2 linked regions of the Aliamphritea hakodatensis genome follow. The protein of the gene in region 2 interacts with the protein of the main gene of each other region in a pairwise test. Links are inferred from orthologs where the notes say so. Each region holds a gene or a part of one and is shown on either strand. Other genes may lie near its edges. The genes, in order: PCI15_RS05885 and PCI15_RS05295.

What was found.
Region 1: the proteins of PCI15_RS05295 (region 2) and PCI15_RS05885 interact in binary tests that used the Escherichia coli proteins (3 or more experiments, as listed by UniProt). The link is inferred for Aliamphritea hakodatensis from one-to-one orthologs.

What each region holds. Positions count from the first base shown.
Region 1 is NZ_AP025281.1:1,285,299-1,301,033, reverse strand. What follows is about bases 6,408-9,183. They hold PCI15_RS05885 (rod shape-determining protein), read right to left. Parts: upstream 8,430-9,183; coding sequence 7,386-8,429; downstream 6,408-7,385. Other genes in these bases: gatC (Asp-tRNA(Asn)/Glu-tRNA(Gln) amidotransferase subunit GatC), read left to right, coding at 8,863-9,150; mreC (rod shape-determining protein MreC), read right to left, coding at 6,425-7,309; mreD (rod shape-determining protein MreD), read right to left, coding at 6,408-6,422. Outside these bases: PCI15_RS05910 (YhdP family protein), read right to left, coding at 1-3,774; rng (ribonuclease G), read right to left, coding at 3,780-5,261; PCI15_RS05900 (Maf family protein), read right to left, coding at 5,329-5,916; more of mreD, read right to left, coding at 5,934-6,407; Asp-tRNA(Asn)/Glu-tRNA(Gln) amidotransferase subunit GatA, read left to right, coding at 9,229-10,683; Asp-tRNA(Asn)/Glu-tRNA(Gln) amidotransferase subunit GatB, read left to right, coding at 10,780-12,231; peptide-methionine (S)-S-oxide reductase MsrA, read left to right, coding at 12,524-12,994; PCI15_RS05860 (uracil-xanthine permease family protein), read right to left, coding at 13,066-14,370; upp (uracil phosphoribosyltransferase), read right to left, coding at 14,565-15,191; PCI15_RS05850 (DUF2333 family protein), read right to left, coding at 15,496-15,735. UniProt on the Escherichia coli protein: Forms membrane-associated dynamic filaments that are essential for cell shape determination. Acts by regulating cell wall synthesis and cell elongation, and thus cell shape.
Region 2 is NZ_AP025281.1:1,159,326-1,164,755, reverse strand. What follows is about bases 409-3,363. They hold PCI15_RS05295 (RodZ domain-containing protein), read right to left. Parts: upstream 2,456-3,363; coding sequence 1,361-2,455; downstream 409-1,360. Other genes in these bases: rlmN (dual-specificity RNA methyltransferase RlmN), read right to left, coding at 3,234-3,363; pilW (type IV pilus biogenesis/stability protein PilW), read right to left, coding at 2,452-3,213; hisS (histidine--tRNA ligase), read right to left, coding at 409-1,310. Also shown: PCI15_RS05305 (YfgM family protein), read right to left, coding at 1-33; more of hisS, read right to left, coding at 72-408; more of rlmN, read right to left, coding at 3,364-4,373; ndk (nucleoside-diphosphate kinase), read right to left, coding at 4,432-4,839; Fe-S cluster assembly protein IscX, read right to left, coding at 4,971-5,171; fdx (ISC system 2Fe-2S type ferredoxin), read right to left, coding at 5,189-5,430.

The sequences.
Region 1 (15,735 bases), 130 kb from region 2 along the record:
TGCGCCGGCAATCTGAGGCGCGCCTAACAGAGCAGCCGCAATCGGCAGGTTATCGGTCACCGGCAAGGTGACCTGCATTTCCGTATTGAGCGTTTCCGTCACCAGATCGATATCACCGGTGAGCTGAACATCGGCCGAAGGGCCATCCAGTGTCAGAGGCTCCACACTCGACGCGATACCGTTTTCAATCCGGTAGCGGCCTTTAAGTACATCGAAACTGACGCCCTTGGCAAACAGATCCTTGAAATCCAGCCGCAACCGCCGGCCAAGGGTATTCAGGTTCAGAATGCCAAAAATACGCAAAAAGTTACTGGAAGTTCCGCTTTCAATCAGTCGCCCTTCTTCCGCAACAAAGTCTGCGCCCCCTCTGACACGTCCCAGACTGAACTGCCAGGGCGCACCGGACCAGAACATTTTGGTATCCGCACGAAACTCTCTGGTTTCCAGCACCTTTTGATAGCCTGCAGTCATCAGACTTTGTCCGACATTATCGCCCCGTAAGCTCAGGCGCAGTTCTGACTGCGAAGGCGTACCGGAAGACCAGCGTATATCACCTTTAATATTCAACTGATCCATACGCCCGTACAGGTCACTGAATACGCTGTCGCCATCCTGGGTTCGCAGACTAAAGCCCCACTCTCCCCAGCGCTTACCGTGGTACACCAACTGACCAACTTTTACATTCGCAGCCGGCAACTGACCAGGCCTGATGGCTGAATCCACAAACGGCGCTTCTGCTGCATTATCACCGGCATCTTCAGGCAACAGGGCATCAAGGTCGATATAGGCCAGATCCAGCAAATATGGACGGTTATCACTAATCGTGAGCGACCCCTGCACTGCGGAACTGTGAAGGCTGATCCGGCGCTGCTCACCAAGGTCCTGCAATTCTAAGCGGACATCTTTAAGCCGGGTGGTTCCAAAAGACACTTCAGACAGCGTCATATCAATTTCTGCAATTGCCTCAAGCGCCGCCGGCGATGCCGATGCCGTACCGCCCGGGGCCGGCGAAGTCTCATTCACCAGACCGTTAGCCGATAAAAACTGCTGTAATTCGTCGATATTTAAACGGTCAAGGTAACCAGACAGACTGTACCCCGGTTGCGCAGGTAAAGAGGTTTTCTGCGTGCCAAAATCAAACTTAGCACGTTCAATGTCCTCCCCTCTCAACACCATCGCCGCCGCCAGCCGCTGACCTAAGTTAAACGTCAGCGTCGGCGTAGCCGCAAAATTCATAGAGAATCGCGAAGGCAATCTTTCACCTTTTGGCTTATTAAGCGGTGCAAAAAAACTCAGTTCAGTGTCCTTCAGATCACTCTCAATCTGCAACTTAGAACAACTGGCCGTTGCACAGATATCCAGCGTAGCGGTATACGCCTGCCTGCCCTGCATACCGCTGAGCACGGTTTCTCCGGTCCATTGCTGAATTTTCTTCAGCTCGACCCGGGAGTTTAACGTCGTCGAAGTAACGGTGCCCTGCCGGGTATTCCGGCTGAGAATGGTAGCGCTAAACGGCTCTCCGAATATCTGCCCTTTCAGTGACGGTGATGACAGGCCCTTGCGCTGATTATAATTCAAGCGCCCGACCAGCCCGGACAAACTTAACTGACGCGCGTCTGAGCTGAGCTGCCCTGCAGATAAATCCACAGCCACATCCACATCAGGTACCGCTTCAGGATCGTCCAGCGGTAAATTCAGGTTCACGGCAGTCTTTGCCTGCCCGGTTACCCGCCATTGCTGCAACTCTTCAACCGGTTCAGAAAAGATATTGCTGCCCAGCAGCACATCCTGAATATTACCAGCATCCCCCTGAGCCCATCCCAATACCCGTAATGTTTCGGTTCCCGGTGGTAAATATACCCACGCCTGCTCCAGAGCACTGCCCTTTAACTGACCGCCGGTGGCATAAATTTCCAGCCCTTCTTCACGCATCAGCATGGTGGCATCCGTGCCAGTAACGGCAGGCCAGTTCGGATCATAGTCAATGGTGCCGCCCTTCACATCCAGGAACAGCTGAACAACCTGCGGTTCATCACTGAAAGCCGAACGGGTATTGGTATGAAGCAACAGACTTCCTTCAGTCACCTGCCCCTGCTTCACGGCAGCAGTTACCCAGTTATTCAGTTCGTCAGAAAGTTCTTTATGGGGAATCAGGGTCGGCGCTAACCGGCCATCGGCATCTTTAATGCCAATCAGCAATGTCAGCTCGCTGCGAATCTCAGGATCAAGCGGCAGATAAAGGCTCCAGCGGCCACTGGCGTTTATCCCTTCTTTGCGGAGGCGCACAAGGTCACTGCTGAGCGTCAGCACCTGCTCCTTCAGGTGGAAAAAGGTTGTGCCGCGGGCATAGTCAAAACGCCAGCCAGCATTAAACTCTTCCGGAAAGAACAGACCAAGATCATCGCTGGCCAGATCAATCCGGCCATTCAGCTCATCATCCTGATACGCCAGCTCAAGACGGCCATCCACACCCTGCATCGCCGGTGCACCTTCATAGCCGTTAAATCCAACCCGGTCCAGATCGGCAACAGCGGCAAAATCCAGAGGGCTGAAAGCAGGTAATCCGACAGCGGCCAGATCAACGCCTCCCTCCGGGTCAGCGTCAGACAGAACAGGCCAGTCCACCTGAATATTCCGAACATTCCCCTGCAAAGCCAGCAAAGCGATTTCATCACGCACTGCCTGCGGAATAAAAGACTGCTGTAACAGCCAGGCCTCCAGACGACCAAGATTCTGCTCAGGCATGGTAAAACGCAGGCTGTCATGACGCTGCTGCAGCACCGCCTCGTTAATTCTTAACCGGGCCGAGTCCAGCACACCTTCCAGATGACTGGCCCGCAAACGCTTCAGGCCGGCCTCTTCAGAAAACACCAGATCCGCAGTAAAGTCTTCCAGATGAACAGGCTGAGGCTGTTCAAGTAGCAACGATCTGATATCCATCCGGGTACGCAAGCGGCTGATCGCGCCATTGCTCCAGCGCCCCCAAAGGCTGATACCGGCATCAAGCTGCTCAACATCCACCTCATTCAGCCCACCAACGCCCGGCAGCAACCGCCTGACGGTATCAAGCAGGCCAGTGGATAACGCATTGGCCTGCACATAAAAATCCACTGCCGGTGTCTGCTTAAGGCCATTGCTTTCCAGAACCAGCCGCAGGGTATTCGCAGGTTCACCGGCAACCGCCAGTTCCAGCCCCACTGACAGCTGATGCTGTTCTGAGGTATTTTCTAACTGCGCAGACTGCAGCTGTACAGCCACCGCGTCCCCCTGGGACGGCTGCAGTAAAATCTGGCTGTCTGATACATAAATACGCGGCTGATTCAGCAACAGAGTGAGCCATTGCGGCACTTCCGTTTGCAAACCGGAACCAGGAGCAACAGGCACCTCAGCACCAAGGTCTGCCGGCAGAATGACACGGGTCTGAACACCGCGCACATCTATACGCTGAAAAAGAGGTTCACCCCGTAACAGGCTGGCAACAAAATTGAAGCTCAGATCCAGACTTTGCACCTGAACATCCAGATTTTCATCCGGTAAACGGGCCTGCAGATCACTGACATACAGTCGCGGATAGCGTCCGTCCCAGTCAGCACTGATCTGCTGCATGCTGATCTCAGCATTCAGCTGCCGGCTCAGATAACTGCTGATATCTTCACGATAATCGCTCACCAGCGGCATCATCTGCCGGATTGCCAGCATCGCAATGACCAGCAACAGCAAAACAGCCAGCACCAGCCAGTTTAGCCAGCGAACGCCTGTTTTAAGCAACCACATGGTTTTTACCGCAGCACCACATCATAGTGCTCAGGGCTATACATTGCTTCCGCCTGAAAACGGATTGATTTACCAATGAAGGCCTCCAGTTCAGCAACATGATCCGAAGCATCATCCTGCAGCATATCCACCACAGACTCCGAGGCAAGCACCAGATAGCTATCGGTATCATAGGCCCGGTGCTGACGCAGAATTTCCCGAAAAATCTCGTAACACACGGTTTCCGGTGTTTTGATCGAGCCACGCCCCTGACAGTGATTACAGGGCTGACACAGCACATGCTCGAGACTTTCCCGGGTCCGTTTGCGGGTCATTTCCACCAGCCCCAGTTCAGATACACCGGTCAGTTTGCACTTTACATGATCCCTTTCCAATACCCGTTCCAGCGTCCGCAATACCTGACGCTGATGGTCTTCATCCACCATATCAATAAAGTCGATAATGATGATGCCGCCCAGATTTCTTAAACGCAGCTGTCGGCCTATCGCGGTAGCGGCTTCAAGATTGGTCTTAAATATCGTTTCTTCAAGGTTACGGTGGCCCACATAAGCACCGGTGTTAATATCCACCGTGGTCATCGCTTCGGTCTGATCAAAAATCAGATACCCACCGGATTTCAGTTCAACTTTACGGCCCAGGGCTTTCTGAATTTCTTCCTCAATATTATAAAGATCAAAGATCGGCCGTTCGCCGGGGTAATACTCCAGAATATCGCCAATCTGCGGCACCAGTGCCGCAGCAAAATCCACCGACTTCTGGAACGTCTCTTTAGAATCAATCCGGATACGCTCAACACCGGCATGAGCCATATCACGCAGGGCACGCATATTCAGTGGCAGATCTTCATAAATAATCGATGCCACCGGAGACTCTTTAATCTTACGTTCAACGGCACGCCATAAACGGCAAAGGAACTGAATATCCAGCGTCAGTTCCTGCTCGCAGGCACCTTCTGACACTGTTCGTAAGATAAAACCACCGATATTGGTATCGCCGTCCTGACCAAGATCAGCAACGGCTTTTTCAACCAGATTACGTAACCGGTCACGCTCATCGCTGTCTTCAATACGCTGGGAGATACCAATATGCTCATTACCCGGCATATACACCAGATAACGGGAAGGAATAGACAAATTAGTGGTCAGGCGGGCACCCTTGGTGCCCAGAGGATCTTTAGTCACCTGCACGACCAGTGGCTGGCCTTCGCGTAACAGGTGGTTAATGGCAATGTTGGCTTTGCCTGAATCATCAGCGGAATCAGGTCTCTGTAACTCATCAACGTGGATAAACGCCGCCCGCTCCAGACCGATATCAACAAACGCCGCCTGCATACCGGGCAACACCCGGACAACCTTACCTTTATAAATATTACCGACAATGCCGCGACGCTCTGCCCGTTCTATGTAAATCTCCTGCGGCATTCCGTTCTCAATGACTGCTACCCGGGTTTCCATCGGGGTAAAGTTAATCAGTATCTCTTCGCTCATCATCTATCCTTACGTGTTTGCCGCTATACAGAAACTATCAGCCGGAGTTATTACATTGTCATGACATTCATTCTGCTGCGCATTGCCAAAACGGCACCTTAAATACATTCAACAGATCTGCAGTTTCGGCCAGCGGCAAACCGACTACAGACGAATAACTTCCGCTCATACTGGCAACAAACACCGCACCCAGCCCCTGAATCCCGTAACCACCGGCTTTGTCTGCCGGCTCACCGGTTTCCCAGTACCTCAGGCATAACTCGTCAGACAGTTCTTTAAACTGCACACGGGTTGAGACTGCACGTACCTGTGTTTGTTCATTATTAACTATAGCCAAGGCCGTCATAACCTGGTGCTCACGCCCGGAAAGCGCCTGCAACATTGCAATGCCATGCTCACGGTTACGGGGCTTACCCATGACCTGATCATCCAGCACGACGACAGTATCCGACCCCAGTACGGGCAAATTCCGTCCGCTGCGCTCCCAACCCGCCGTGGCTTTCTCCACAGCCAGCCGTTTTACAAAATCATCGGCGCTTTCATCCGGCCGTTTTACTTCCGGGATATCTACAGGCTGTACATCAAAACGCACCCCTATCTGCTGCAATAATTCGCGGCGACGGGGTGAAGCAGATGCAAGAATAAGATCGGACATTGAAAAAACCTGTCTGGTTAACTGACCCTGAAAGTACGCCGCAGGCCACGCAGGATCACAAACATCCAGGGCCATAAAATGGCGCTGATCAGCGCCGGCAGCAAAAAGATCAGGCTGTCACTGCGGGTACCTATCAGACCATGGAACCAGTTAAACAGTAACTGATTAATGCCCACCAGAATCATGACCACGAAAGCTTGCTGCCATAAAGGGAACATCCGTAAACGCCGGTGCAGCATCAGTGTCAGATAGGCAACCACCAGCAGCGCGATCACATTCAGTCCCAGCGGGATACCTTTAATAATATCCAGCGCCAGCCCTAATAAAACAGCACTGCCCAGACCGACCCGCTCCGGTAATGCCATTACCCAGTAAATCAGAATAATGACAACCCATTCCGGGCGAAACCACTCAACCGATGTAGGTAAAGGCACCTGGCTGAGCATCAGCCCCAGCAGAAAGGTACCGAAAATAATCGCGCCGCCACCCGGCTCCTGCTGACTCACCTTCAGGACTCCGGCTGAGCAGCGGCGTCAGCCTCCTCAGCAACAAGTTCTCCGGCGAGCGGTAAAGGCTCAGGCTGCTGTTCGGACAAATCCACCAGCAGAATATGCCGGCTCTTATTCAGCCGTGCAGTGGGCTTAGCTTTAACCGTTGCAAAGGTTTGTCCCGGATCTCTTGTTACGCTGGTAATACGCGCCACCGGATAGCCCCGGGGGAAACGTCCACCCAGACCTGAAGACACCAGCAAATCCCCTTCCCGGACATCAGCGGTATCCGGCACATGCCCCAGCTCCAGCTCATCAACAGAACCGTTACCCAGGGCAATCGAACGAAAACCGTTACGGTTTACTTCCACAGGAATCGCATGCCGTGAATCGGTAATAAGCATTGCCCGGCTGGTATAATGAGACAATTCAATAATCTGCCCCATGATGCCACCTGCATCCAGCACTGCCTGCCCCACATAGACTTCATCTTCTGAACCTTTATTCAGAATAACCTGATGCTGGAACGGGTCCGGATTAATGCCAATCAGCTCGGTCAGCGTGACATCATTGGCCAGACGCTGACTGCCATTCAGCAGTTCACGAAGACGCACGTTTTCCGCCGTCAGCGCCGACACCTGAAGCACTTTACGCTTCAGCAACAAAGCCTCCTGACGTAACTGACGGTTCTCTTCGATCAGCTGCGTCCGGGTAATCAGCACGTCACTGAGTTCATCCGCCACCTGCGCTGGGGTATCCACCAGCCACTGTAAGGGTGTAATCGCCAGAGAAAGGTATGCGCGCGTCTGATTCATCTTGGCCCATTTCAGGTCAAGCACCACCAACGCAATTGCAAGGACTAATAAAATAATAAAGCGGGCCTTTAAGGACCCGCTTCTGAAGATACTGCTAATGCCACACCTCCTGAAAATCGTCAGTCAGGCAGGCACTGTTCCTGAAGCTCATTTTCAGCATAGCAATTTATTCGTATGTCAGTAACTCAAAGGCATGCTTGTCAAGCAACTCAAGAGCACGTCCGCCACCCCGGGCAACACAGGTCAGCGGATCCTCAGCTACGATCACCGGCAGGCCGGTTTCTTCACTGATCAGCTTATCCAGGTTACGCAACAATGCACCACCACCGGTCAGCACAATGCCGCGCTCAGCGATATCGGACGCCAGTTCCGGCGGACACTGTTCCAGCGCACTTTTCACCGACTGTACAATGGCAGACAGTGGCTCCTGTAACGCTTCCATGATTTCATTGCTGTTCAGCGTAAAGCTGCGGGGAATACCTTCCGCCAGGTTACGGCCACGGACATCAATTTCACGGGTTTCAGCAGCCGGATACGCGGTACCGATTTCCTGCTTGATCCGTTCAGCAGTTGCATCACCGATCAGGCTGCCGTAGTTACGGCGAATATAGGTCACGATGCCTTCATCAAAACGGTCACCACCCACACGGACAGATTCCGCATAGACAATACCGTTCAGGGAAATGATCGCGATTTCAGTGGTACCACCACCGATATCTACCACCATTGAACCGTTGGCTTCCTCAACCGGCAGACCGGCACCGATTGCTGCCGCCATCGGCTCTTCAATCAGGTACACCTCACGGGCGCCTGCGCCCATGGCCGATTCTTTAATTGCCCGCCGCTCAACCTGTGTTGACTGACAGGGCACACATACCAGAACCCGCGGGCTCGGTGTCAGGAAATTATTATCATGAACCTTGCTGATAAAGTGCTGCAGCATTTTCTCAGTCACATGGAAGTCGGCAATGACGCCGTCTTTCATCGGACGGATAGCGGTAATGTTACCCGGGGTACGTCCCAGCATGCGCTTGGCATCGGTACCGACGGCCGCAACAGCTTTTTGCGCACCGTTACCGCTCTGGCGAATCGCCACCACAGAAGGTTCATTGAGTACGATATCTTTATCGCGAACATAGATAAGGGTGTTTGCCGTCCCTAAATCGATAGATAGATCACTGGAAAAAATCCCGCGAATTTTTTTAAACATTGACTGTCCGCCTTACCTGAATATCTTACTCTAGCGGCGCAAAAAAAAGACTGCGCTATGACTATGAAACCTGCGAAATAGTTTGAAGATTTACTCTAATTATCAGAGGTGTTCCGGAGCTGTTCGCAGCTTCCTCTTAAAAATGTCCCACTGTAGCAATGGCGGGGATTTTGGGCAAGCAACAAATGTGTTAACGTAGCGCTTTATTTTCAATAAGCTATAGATAATCTGCCGAATACACACTGAGGCGCATCCAAGCCTCCGGCTTCGCTGCTATCAGCCATGCTGGAGACAGCAGATAATGCATTCAGTTCAGGTTATTTAAGCAAGACTGAAATCAACGCAAACGGCATATTTTGCCCATGGCTTTCACCGCGATGGTCAGGCAAAATTCCCGGGCTAATCTTTTAATCAGTTTTATGAGTATCCAACCATGGCACTAGATCGCTCAGACGTGGAAAAAATCGCCCACCTGGCGCGCCTGCAAATCAACGAGCAGGACATCCCGGAATACACCACGACCCTCTCCAGCATTCTGGACTTAGTTAATCAGATGCAGGCTGTGGATACCGCTGATGTGGCACCGATGTCACACCCGCTGGATGCCGTTCAGCGCCTGCGCACTGACGAAGTGAGTGAACCGAACAAGCGCGACCACCTGCAAACCGTTGCACCCGCTGTTGAAAACGGCCTGTTCCAGGTTCCGAAGGTTATCGAATAACCTCTGCTCAGACTCTCTGAAACGAGAAGCTCCACTGAGCCCGTTACCCGAATTTCGATTTAAGGATCACCCATTACCATGTTTGAAAAAACACTTGCCGAACTGGCACAGGGACTAGACAGCGGCGAATTCAGCAGCGTCGAACTCACCCAGGCCTACCTGCAGCGCATTAACGAACAGGACAGCCGGTATAACAGCTACATCAGCGTTACCGAAGAACAGGCCATCGCACAGGCCAAAGCCGCTGATGCTCAGCGCGCCAACGGTGAAGCCGGCGCATTTACCGGCTTGCCAATTGCCCATAAAGACCTGTTCTGCACCGAGGGCGTACGCACCAGCTGCGGCTCGAAAATGCTGGACAACTTCATTTCACCATACAACGCCACGGTTGTAGAAAAATTCAATCAGGCCGGCGCAGTGACACTGGGCAAGACCAACATGGACGAATTCGCCATGGGCTCGTCCAACGAATCCAGCTTCTACGGCCCGTCCCGTAACCCGTGGGATACCGAGCGGGTACCCGGCGGCTCTTCCGGCGGTTCTGCAGCGGCCGTTGCAGCCCGTCTGGCACCGGCAGCGACCGGCACCGATACCGGCGGTTCCATTCGCCAGCCTGCCGCACTGACCGGCATCACCGGCATTAAGCCGACCTATGGCCGGGTTTCACGGTTCGGCATGGTCGCGTTTGCCTCCTCTCTGGATCAGGGTGGTCCGATGACCCGCACCGCAGAAGATGCTGCGATGATGCTGAACGTAATGGCCGGTTTCGATCCGAAAGACTCCACCAGCCTGGATAAAGCGGTACCGGACTTTACTGCCGACCTGAATCAGCCATTAAAAGGCCTGAAAATCGGCCTGCCAAAAGAGTACTTCGGTGAAGGCATCGACGCAGGCATCGCAGAACAGGTTCAGGCAGCCATTAAAGAATACGAAGCCATGGGCGCTGAAGTTAAAGAAATCAGCCTGCCTAACACCCACCTGGCCATCCCGGCTTACTACATTGTGGCACCGGCAGAGGCCTCGTCTAACCTGTCCCGCTTCGACGGCGTTCGCTACGGCTACCGCTGCGAAGACCCGGCTGATCTGGAAGACCTGTACAAACGTAGCCGCGGTGAGGGCTTCGGCCCGGAAGTACAGCGTCGTATCATGGTCGGTACCTATGCGCTTTCAGAAGGTTTCTACGATGCTTATTACAAAAAAGCGCTGCAGATCCGCCGCCTGATCCAGCAGGACTTTGCCAACGCACTGGCTGAAGTTGATGTCATCATGGGGCCGACCACACCGCACCCGTCCTGGAAGCTGGGTGAAAAGAGCGCTGATCCGGTTGCCATGTACATGGAAGATATCTTCACGATCTCCCTGAACCTTGCCGGCCTGCCGGGCATGTCTGTGCCATGCGGCTTCAGCAACGGCTTACCGGTTGGCCTGCAGATTATCGGCAACTATCTGGCGGAAAGCCGCCTGCTGAATGTTGCCCACATGTTCCAGCAAGCAACTGACTGGCACAAAAAAGCACCGGAAGGCATCGCGTAACACTCGCGACAATGAATAATTTCCGCGCTGATGCGCACCCTGAATTCCCGTGTTTGAGATTACTCACCGGGCATTCAAACAAAGAGGTTTATAAAAATGGAATGGGAAGCAGTCATCGGGCTTGAGATTCACGCCCAACTGGCCACCAAGTCAAAAATCTTTTCCGGCGCCAGCACCGCTTTCGGTGCTGAGCCAAACACCCAGGCCTGTGCCGTAGATCTGGCACTGCCGGGCACGTTGCCGGTTTTCAATGCTGAAGCCCTGCGCATGGCGACCATGTTTGGTCTGGCTATCGACGCTGAAATCGGCCGCACCTCCGTGTTCGACCGTAAGAACTACTTTTACCCGGATCTGCCAAAGGGCTATCAGACAAGCCAGCTGTTCCACCCGATCGTTGGCGTTGGCCATGTGGACATTCAGCTGGATGACGGCACCATTAAGCGCGTTGGCGTCACCCGCGCTCACCTGGAAGAAGATGCGGGCAAGTCCCTGCACGAAGAATTCCCGGATATGACCGGCATCGACCTGAACCGTGCCGGCACCCCGCTGCTGGAGATCGTCTCTGAGCCGGATATGCGCAGCGCTGCAGAAGCTGTCGCATACGTACGTAAAATCCACGCCATTGTTACCAACCTGGGCATTTGTGACGGCAACATGGCTGAAGGCTCTTTCCGCTGTGACTGTAACGTATCCGTACGCATCAAGGGCGAAGAAAAACTCGGCAACCGCACCGAAACCAAGAACATCAACTCTTTCCGTTTCATCGAAAAAGCCATCTTAGGCGAAATTGAAAGACAGATTGATATCCTGGAAGACGGCGGCCGGATCACCCAGGAAACCCGTCTGTATGACGCCAACAAAGACGAAACGCGTTCTATGCGCAGCAAGGAAGAAGCCAACGATTACCGCTACTTCCCCTGCCCGGATCTGTTACCGATCGTCATCGATGAAGAATACATCGAGCAATTGCGCGCCACTCTGCCTGAACTGCCAGATGCCCGCCGCGAGCGTTTCGTCAGCGAATACAGCCTGAGCGACTACGACGCCATGGTCCTGTCTGCAGACCGCAAACTGAGCGAATACTTTGAAACTGCAGCCGCAGCCGCGAAAGACGCCAAACTGACGGCCAACTGGGTCATGGGTGAAGTATCCAAGCACCTGAACCAGACCGATACTGCGATTACCGATGCACCGGTAACCGCAGAGATGCTCGGCGGCCTGTTACTGCGGATCAGCGACAACACCATTTCCGGCAAGATTGCCAAGCAGGTATTTGAATCCATGTGGGCCGGTGAAGGTGATGCCGATCAGGTCATCGAAGCCAAAGGTCTGAAGCAGGTTACCGATACCGGCGCCATCGAAACCATGGTTGATGAAGTAATCGCCGCCAACCAGCCTCAGGTTGATCAGTACGTCAGCGCGGAACCTGAAAAACGCGGTAAAATGATTGGCTTCTTTATGGGCAAGGTCATGCAGGCCTCACAAGGCAAAGCAAACCCAGGACAAGTGCAGGGGCTGCTGAAACAAAAACTGGATCAGCTCGTGTAATCCGGTAAGCCATCAGAAAACCGCTGTCGGCCTGGCTGACCGCGGTTTTTTTTCGCTTCTCAAAAATTCCTCAACCACATCGCCCGTGGCCGGGCTAAAATACTAACTGCACATAAATACATACGCGCAGACAGTCAGGCCAACGAACTTTAGCCACGGCACCGGCTCAAAACGGTATATTAAGTTTTAACAATCGTGTATACCGCTAACTGGCACGAAGAAAACAGACGAGGCCGGGATACAGGCGACAACTGCCCGTCACCCGGCGCTCACATTACAGGAGTATCAATTTATGCCAACTGCCACTTTTGCTGCAGGCTGTTTCTGGGGCGTCGAGGCCCGCTTCAGCCAACATCCCGGAGTCACCGGCACAGCCGTTGGCTATATGGGCGGGCACACTGAAAACCCAACCTACGAAGAAATCTGCCGCAAAGGTACCGGCCACGCCGAAGTGATTCAGGTAGAGTTTGATGACCAGATAACGGACTATGACACCCTGCTTGACCTGTTCTGGCAGATGCATGATCCAACCACTCTGAACCGGCAGGGTCCTGATGTCGGTGACCAGTACCGTTCAGCGATTTTCTATCATGACGACACCCAGCGAATCATGGCCGAGCAAAGCCTTGCTGTACTGGATAAAAGCGGTATTTTCGGTAACCCTATAGTCACCTTAATCGAACCGGCGCAGCAGTTCTGGCGGGCCGAAGAATATCACCAGCAATATCTGGCGAAAAAAGGCATGAGCGGCTGTAGCATCTGACACCCCCTCCCGGGCAAAGAACATAAAAAAAGCGCGGCGGTTACCCGGCGCGCTTTTTTCTTTAGCGACAGTTACTTGGCGTGATCAACCAGATCATCAACCACGGCTTTTTCTTCGCTCAGATCATTAGCTACCTGACCCATTGGCAAAATCAAGTTCAGCACAATCGCTACCAGACCACACAGGCTTACACCCTGCATGCTGAATTCACCCTTGCCGACAACCATGCCGCCGATACCGAAAACCAGCGTCGTCGCCACAATCACCAGATTACGCTGTTGTGCCAGATCCACTTTAGCCTTGATCAGGGTATTCATACCCACCGCCGCAATAGAGCCGAACAGCAGAATCAGAATACCGCCCATGACCGGTGCCGGGATGGTCTGCAGCAGGATGCCAAACTTGGCAACAAACGCCAGCGCAATCGCAAAGATCGCCGCCCACACCATAATCATCGGGTTAAATGAACGGGTCAGCATCACCGCACCGGTCACTTCTGAATAGGTTGTATTTGGCGGTCCGCCAAACAGCGCAGCGGCAGACGTCGCAATACCGTCACCAAACAGTGTCCGGTGTAAACCCGGCTTTTTAATGTAATCTTTACCGGTCACATTACCAATCGCCAGTACATCCCCTACGTGCTCGATGGCCGGGGCAATCGCGACCGGAATCATGAACAGGATAGCCTGCCACTGAAACTCCGGCATCACAAAAGCCGGCACGGCGATGAACGGCGCTGCCGCAACGATGTCGTAATTAACCATGCCCATAAAGTGCGCCACGGTATAACCGACAACAACCCCTGACAGGATGGGTAACAGACGGAAGATCCCCTGACCCAGAGTGGCCACAAGCAAGGTAGTTACCAGCGCAGACATTGAAACAATCATCGCGTCAGCATACGGGAACAGCTCGATGCTGCCATCGCCCGCTTTACCCATCGCCATGTTCACCGCAATCGGTGCCAGCCCAAGGCCGATTACCATGATCACAGGCCCGACAACAACCGGCGGAAGCAGACGGTGCAGGAAACCTGCGCCACGCACCTTAACAATCAGTGCCAGCAGCATGTATACCAGACCCGCACAGAACAGAGCGCCCAGTGTGGCGGCCATACCCCAGGTTTTAGTGCTGTAAATTATCGGTGCGATAAATACGAAAGATGATGCCAGAAACACCGGCACCTGACGCTTAGTCACAAACTGAAACATCAGGGTTCCGAGACCCGCCGTAAACAGCGCAACGCTTGGGTCCATCCCCGTCAGCAACGGCATCAACACCAGTGCACCGAACGCAACAAACAACATCTGCGATCCGGCCAGCACTGTCCGCCAAAGCGGTTCAGGCGCCAGATTCACGGTATTAGAATCACTCATTCTTCAGACCTTACTCATCCTGTGGGGCAATACTGCCAAAGCACAGTTTGCCACGGTTATTATTCTCTGCCTCCGAAGATGCAGAACTTATAAAAACCCGGGATCAGCAGAACTGTCCCGGGTTCAGATGCAGCGGCCCGGAGCCCCGCACCAAATTCATTCAGCAAGCCGGCCACTGCCGGCTCACAGAAAACTTACTTTGTACCGAAAATCTTATCGCCGGCATCACCCAGACCAGGAATAATGTATCCCTGCTCGTTGAGATGGCTGTCCAGCGCTGCGGTGAAGATTTCCACATCAGGATGCTCCTCCTGAACAGCTTTCACCCCTTCAGGCGCAGCCACCAGCACCAGTGCACGGATACTGGTACAGCCTGATTTTTTCAGCATATCAATGGTGGCATTCATTGAGCCGCCCGTTGCCAGCATAGGATCAATGATCAGCGCCATACGTTCATCAATGTCATGGGCCAGCTTTTCAAAATACGCCACAGGCTGAAGAGTTTCTTCATCCCGGTACAGACCGACCACACTGATCTTTGCGCTTGGCACCAGATCAAGTACGCCGTCCAGCATACCAATGCCGGCACGCAGAATTGGCACAACAGTAATCTTCTTACCCTTGATACGCTCTGCAGTAATTTCGCCGCACCAGCCTTCCAGCTGATACGTTTCAGTAGCCAGATCTTTGGTCGCTTCATAGGTCAGCAAACAGCCTACCTCTGCCGCCAGCTGACGGAAGCTACGGGTGCTAACGCTTGCTGCCCGCATCAGGCCCAATTTGGGTTTTACCAGAGGATGGTTTATCTCATTAACACGCATGTTGTTCTCACCAGAAATCATAAAAATTAAACGACACAGCCGTTACCTGTTCCGCCCGGATACAAACAGGCAAGCGCACTGACACCCGAAAGCAGGGCAAAAACTGGCGCGCTTTATCAGTCAGCAAACAGGTAACATTAATTAGCCGGGCATGATACTGACAAATGCAGCAAATGTCTTACCAATTAGTCAGAATTTTACCGTCAGATCAAAACAAAAAAGCCGGCTGTTAAATAAGCCGGCTTTAAGGATAGTCGATTCTGCAGCACATCACCGTGACACAGAACAGAGTACAGAAGTTATGTTATCCCTGAGATAACAAATCACGTAAATCAATGATCGCCGCATTCGCCCGGGAAATATAAGACGCCATGACCAGTGAGTGATTCGACAGGAAACCGAACTCTGTACCGTTCAGGATAACCGGACTCCAGATTGTTGACTGGGTTGCCTCCAGTTCACGGATAATCTGGCGCAGACTGATCAGTGCATTTTTCTTTTCAAGCGCCGGCGCAAAGTCCTGCTCCACAGCTTTCAGCAAATG
Region 2 (5,430 bases):
AACCTGTTCTTCTTCTGTGCGCAATTCAGCCACAACATACTCCCGTGCTTTATAAAACTCTAAAAACTAATTTATGCCTGCTGTTGCTGTAATAAAGCAGCAATATCCGACTCAGCAACATCGTAGCTCGGCTCGGAGTTATACCACAGGTTTGACACCAGTGAACCTTCTTCATTCTGGCGTACCAGGATTACCCAGGCAGCGCCGGTCTGCCGGGCTTTATTGGCGATGTTTTTCAGCCCACTGCAATGCAGCTGAATACGCAGCCCGGGCACAGCATCCCGCAGCTGATCGGCCAGAACAACCATACGGGACTGAATGCCTTTATGCTCCGCCGCCAGGTAAACATCAAATGGCTGACGCAACGCGTCCGGTACCACATTGAGGGTTTCCAACAACAAAATCAGGCGTTCAACACCCATGGCAAAACCTACACCGGGTGTTGCCCGGCCGCCCAGTTGCTGTACCAGACCGTCATAACGGCCGCCTGCACAGACAGTCCCCTGAGCCCCTAACTTATCAGTCACCCATTCGAATACTGTTTTACAGTAGTAGTCCAGACCACGTACAAGACGGGGATTGATTTCGTACTTAATTCCGGCAGCATCAAGGGATTCACACAGCTCAGCAAAGTGCGACTTAGAATCTTCATCCAGATAATCATTCAGCACAGGTGCTTTATCCAGCAAAGCCTGAGTACCGGCATCTTTACTGTCCAGAATTCGCAGCGGATTTGACTCAAGACGCCGGCGGCTGTCTTCATCAAGCTCATCTTTATGTGCTTCCAGATAGGTAACCAGATCTGCACGGAACACCGCCCGCGCTTCATTGCTGCCCAGTGAATTCAGCTGCAACGTCACCGCATCAAGGATTCCCAGCTGTTTCCAGAGGCGCGCACTGAGCATGATCACTTCTGCATCAATATCAGCACTGGCCATACCGAAAGTTTCAACACCAATCTGATGGAACTGACGGTAGCGTCCTTTTTGCGGCTTTTCATACCGGAACATCGGTCCCTGATACCATAAACGCTGGGTCTGATTAAACAACAAACCGTGCTCTTCACCGGCACGCACGCAGCTGGCAGTACCTTCAGGACGAAGCGTCAGGCTTTCACCGTTGCGGTCCTCAAAGGTATACATTTCTTTTTCAACAATGTCCGTGACTTCACCGATCGAACGTTTAAACAAATCAGTCTGTTCAACAACCGGCATACGGATTTCGCTGTAGCCGTAGGTAGCCAGTACATTTTTCACAGTTGATTCGAGGAATTGCCAGACGGGAGTCTGCTCCGGCAGAATGTCGTTCATTCCGCGGATGGCTTTGATTTTTGCCAATTTAACTAGTCCTAACAGATAACTTATTCACTTGCGGGCAAATTCAGCTTTGCCACATCTAAACGGGTGTAACTACTCAGATCAACCGGCTGGCCGTTAAAGGTGATACTTTTAACCGCGGAGACTTTGCCAATCTGAATTTTCAGAGGACCGGGACCTGAAACATCAAGCCGGCTGCCTGCCGGTTTAATTCGCATTGCCAGGACCCGACCATTTACATCTTTCACACTGATCCAGCAATCATCTAGAAAATCGATCAGTAACCGGCCAACACTTGAATCGGTCCCAACAGACTGACGCTCTTCCTGTGCTGGCACCAGAACCGGAGGATCAACCTGCGCAGTCTCAAGCTGAATATCCGTTTGCGCAGTAATACCCGTTACCGGCTCAGCATTCAAAGCAGCCTCAGGCTGTTCCGTTCCACTGTCATTAGTCGCTTCTTCAGGCTGTGCATTATCACCTGAAACATCCTGCACAGCTTCCGCTGCCTGCTCCAGTACAGCTTCAGCGCTGGCTAAAACCTCATCTGCTTTTTCGGTTACAGGCACACTGACAGGGTCAACATCTACAGGCGGAAAACTGTCAACTTCCGGCTCCGCTTCAATGTTTAACTGCAGCGTTCCGTCACCTTCAACAACGACTTCCTGCGCTGCTTCCCCTGCCGGCCACAGGTCAGATAACAACTCAGGATTACTTTGAGCCTTCCACCACCACACTGAAACACCGATCAGGGCCAGCAAAATAATCCAGGTAAAGCTTCTGACGGCAAAATCACCTGACTTAGCCTGCTGATCAACTTTTCCTACCGCACGGATCGGGCGGCGGCGCTGCTTTCCACCCGGCGTCGTCAGCTCATCAAAAATTGCCAGATAACGGTCCGCATCCAAACCGAGCAACTTGGTATAGCTCTGGATGTATCCACGGGCAAACACCATACTTGGCAGCGCTTCAAACTCAGCCGTTTCCAACGCCTGAATGTATCGCATCGACAGACGCAGCTCCTGTGCCACATCATCCTGAGTACGGCCGCTGTCTTCACGCGCCTGAATCAGCTCATCAACAGGAAAAACCAGTTCCTGCAGTTCACTATCGCCACTTTGCGGTTCTTTTCTACTCACCGAGATGACTCCTTATACTCACGGTATTCTTGCGAATCTGGAAATAAATTCTTAAGAATCAAACCATAAGTCGCTGCACTAATCGAATTATTTTTGACTCTGGAGATGCGGATACCTAACCAAAGGCTCCTAGCGTAATGTTCGACCTGACGGTTATCAACTAATTCACCGAAACGCTCAAAATAGATGAAAGCCTCATCCGGCTGATTTTCAGCCAACAGCGTATCTGCCAGTTCGATTAAGGCAACAGGACGATTCGGGTTAAGATTGAGGCTTCGCTTGAATGCATGTTCAGCAGCCGGAAAACGTTTCAGGTTCTGATAACAACGCCCCAGATTTTCAAATGCCTGAGCCCGCTGTGCGTAAAACGGATCCTGTGTCGCGACCGCCAATTCTTTACAGGCTTCTTGATAACGCTCCTGGCTAAACAGAAATGCACCGTAATTATTTCGCAGAACAGCATTATCCGGTGCGATAGAAACAGCCCGTTTAAAATACTCTTCAGCCAGATCAGCTTCATTCTCCAGCTGAAAGACCATCGCCAGCCCGTTATAAGCCAGCTCTGTATCCGGGTCTATCTGTGTGGCACGGTGAAAAGCCTGCTTGGCATTGGCGTTATCGCCATCACGCAGATACTGAATACCCAACTGGGTATAAGCATCTGCCGCACCGTTATTCAGATTACCGTTTGTCTGAGTTGTATTACCCGCGCAAGCTGCGAGCAGTACTGATAACAGAACAACTAAACAGCTTTTCAATCGCGTCTCTCCTGACAAACTTAGTGTTTAACAGCCTGTTGTACCTGTACAGCATCAGCAGGAGTTAACGGAATATACTTTTCACTGCGGCGGGTCCGGTCCATAACCTGGCCAACTAACTGACCACATGCCGCATCTACATCATCCCCGCGGGTCCGGCGGACAGTAGTAATAATACCCGCTTTAACTACAATCATCTTAAATGCCTGAATGGCATCTTCCGACGGCCGCAGATAATCCGAATTAGGGAAAGGATTAAAAGGTATCAAATTCAGCTTACAAGGCAAGCGTTTCAATACTTTAACTAACTCCCGGGCGTGCTGAGGCTGATCATTAATGCCTTCGATCAATGTGTACTCGACCGTAATTACACGCTTATCGTTAAGGCTGTCCATATAGCGGTTACAGGCCGCAACCAGCTCATCAATCGGATATTTTTTATTGATCGGTACTAACACATCACGCAGATCGTTGTTACCGGCGTGAAGTGAGATTGCCAGAGAAACATCCGTTACTTCACGAAGCTTATCTAGCGCAGGTACCACACCCGAAGTACTCAGGGTCACGCGGCGCTTGGATAAACCATAAGCGTTGTCATCCATCATCAGTTGAATAGCATCAACAACGTTATCAAAATTCATCAGGGGCTCGCCCATACCCATAAACACCACGTTCGTCACACGGCGGTCACCGGAAGGATCAAAAGGACCAAAAGAGCGAATTGCCACCCGTACCTGACCGATAATTTCGGCGGCACTCATATTACGGTTAAACCCCTGCTTACCTGTGGAGCAAAAACTGCAGTCAAGCGAACAACCGATCTGCGAAGATACACACAGGGTTGCCCGGCCATTTTCCGGAATCAGTACAGCTTCAACACAAGAGCCGCCTTCCAGCTTAATGACCCACTTACGGGTACCGTCTTTGGAAATGTTCTGAACCAGAACTTCAGGCTCACGGATTTCTGCCACCGAGGCAAGCTTTTCCCGTAACGCCTTGCTGATGTTAGTCATCTCAGCAAAATCGCTGACACCGAACTGATGAATCCACTTCAATACCTGGGTAGCACGGAACGGCTTTTCACCGATGCTCTGAAAATATTCAGCCAGCTTTTGTGGCGAATGTCCCAGTAAATTAACTTTTTGTGTGGCTTCAGTCATATCTCACCTAACATCATAAAACAGTGGGCCGAAACACGGTGTCCCGGCCCAACAGATATTACTTACCGAAGAAGTAAGCAATTTCACGCTCTGCAGAAGCAGGCGCGTCAGAACCGTGTACAGCATTCGCGTCGATAGACTCAGCGAAATCGCGACGGATAGTACCTTCAGCAGCTTCCTGTGGGTTAGTAGCACCCATCAGCTCGCGGTTCAGAGCGATAGCGTTCTCACCTTCCAGAACCTGAACAACAACAGGACCGGAAGTCATGAAAGCAACCAGATCGCCGAAGAATGGACGTTCTTTGTGCTCTGCGTAGAAACCTTCTGCTTCAGCCTGAGACAGAGATTTCATCTGCATTTCAACCACTTTCAGACCCGCTTCTTCAAAACGAGAAACGATCTTGCCGACAACGTTCTTGGCAACTGCATCGGGCTTAATGATTGAAAAAGTACGTTCGATAGCCATTTGCTATAAATCCTCTTAAATTTTAGGACACAAGGGATATTAGAAAAACGCGCCATTATACGCCATGAGCCTGACAGATAACAGCATCCTCAAAGACGAAAAAGCCCGCTTTTGCGGGCTTTTTACGGTGTTCACTGTCGCTCTTCGATCCAGGCCATCTGAATAGCCTCAAGAATCTTTTCGCCGCAACGGTCAGGGTCATCATCAAAGCCTTCCAGCGCCATCACCGATTCATACAGATCCGGAAAACTGACGGTTAGCGGATCCGTGTCCGGATACCGCTCATCAAGCTCGATGGCAATGTCGTGCACATCTACCCATTTAAAAGACATAATACTGTTCTCCCGCCTCAGTGGCGTTCAGATACCTGGTTGATCGTATATTTAGGTATCTCCACCACCAGGTCTTCATCACCTACAACAGCCTGACAACTCAGGCGTGACTCAGGTTCCAGCCCCCATGCTTTATCAAGCATATCGTCTTCCAGTTCGTCAGACTCTTCCAGGCTGTCAAACCCTTCACGCACAATCACATGACAGGTCGTGCAGGCACATGATTTTTCACACGCATGCTCAATCTCAATACCCTCAG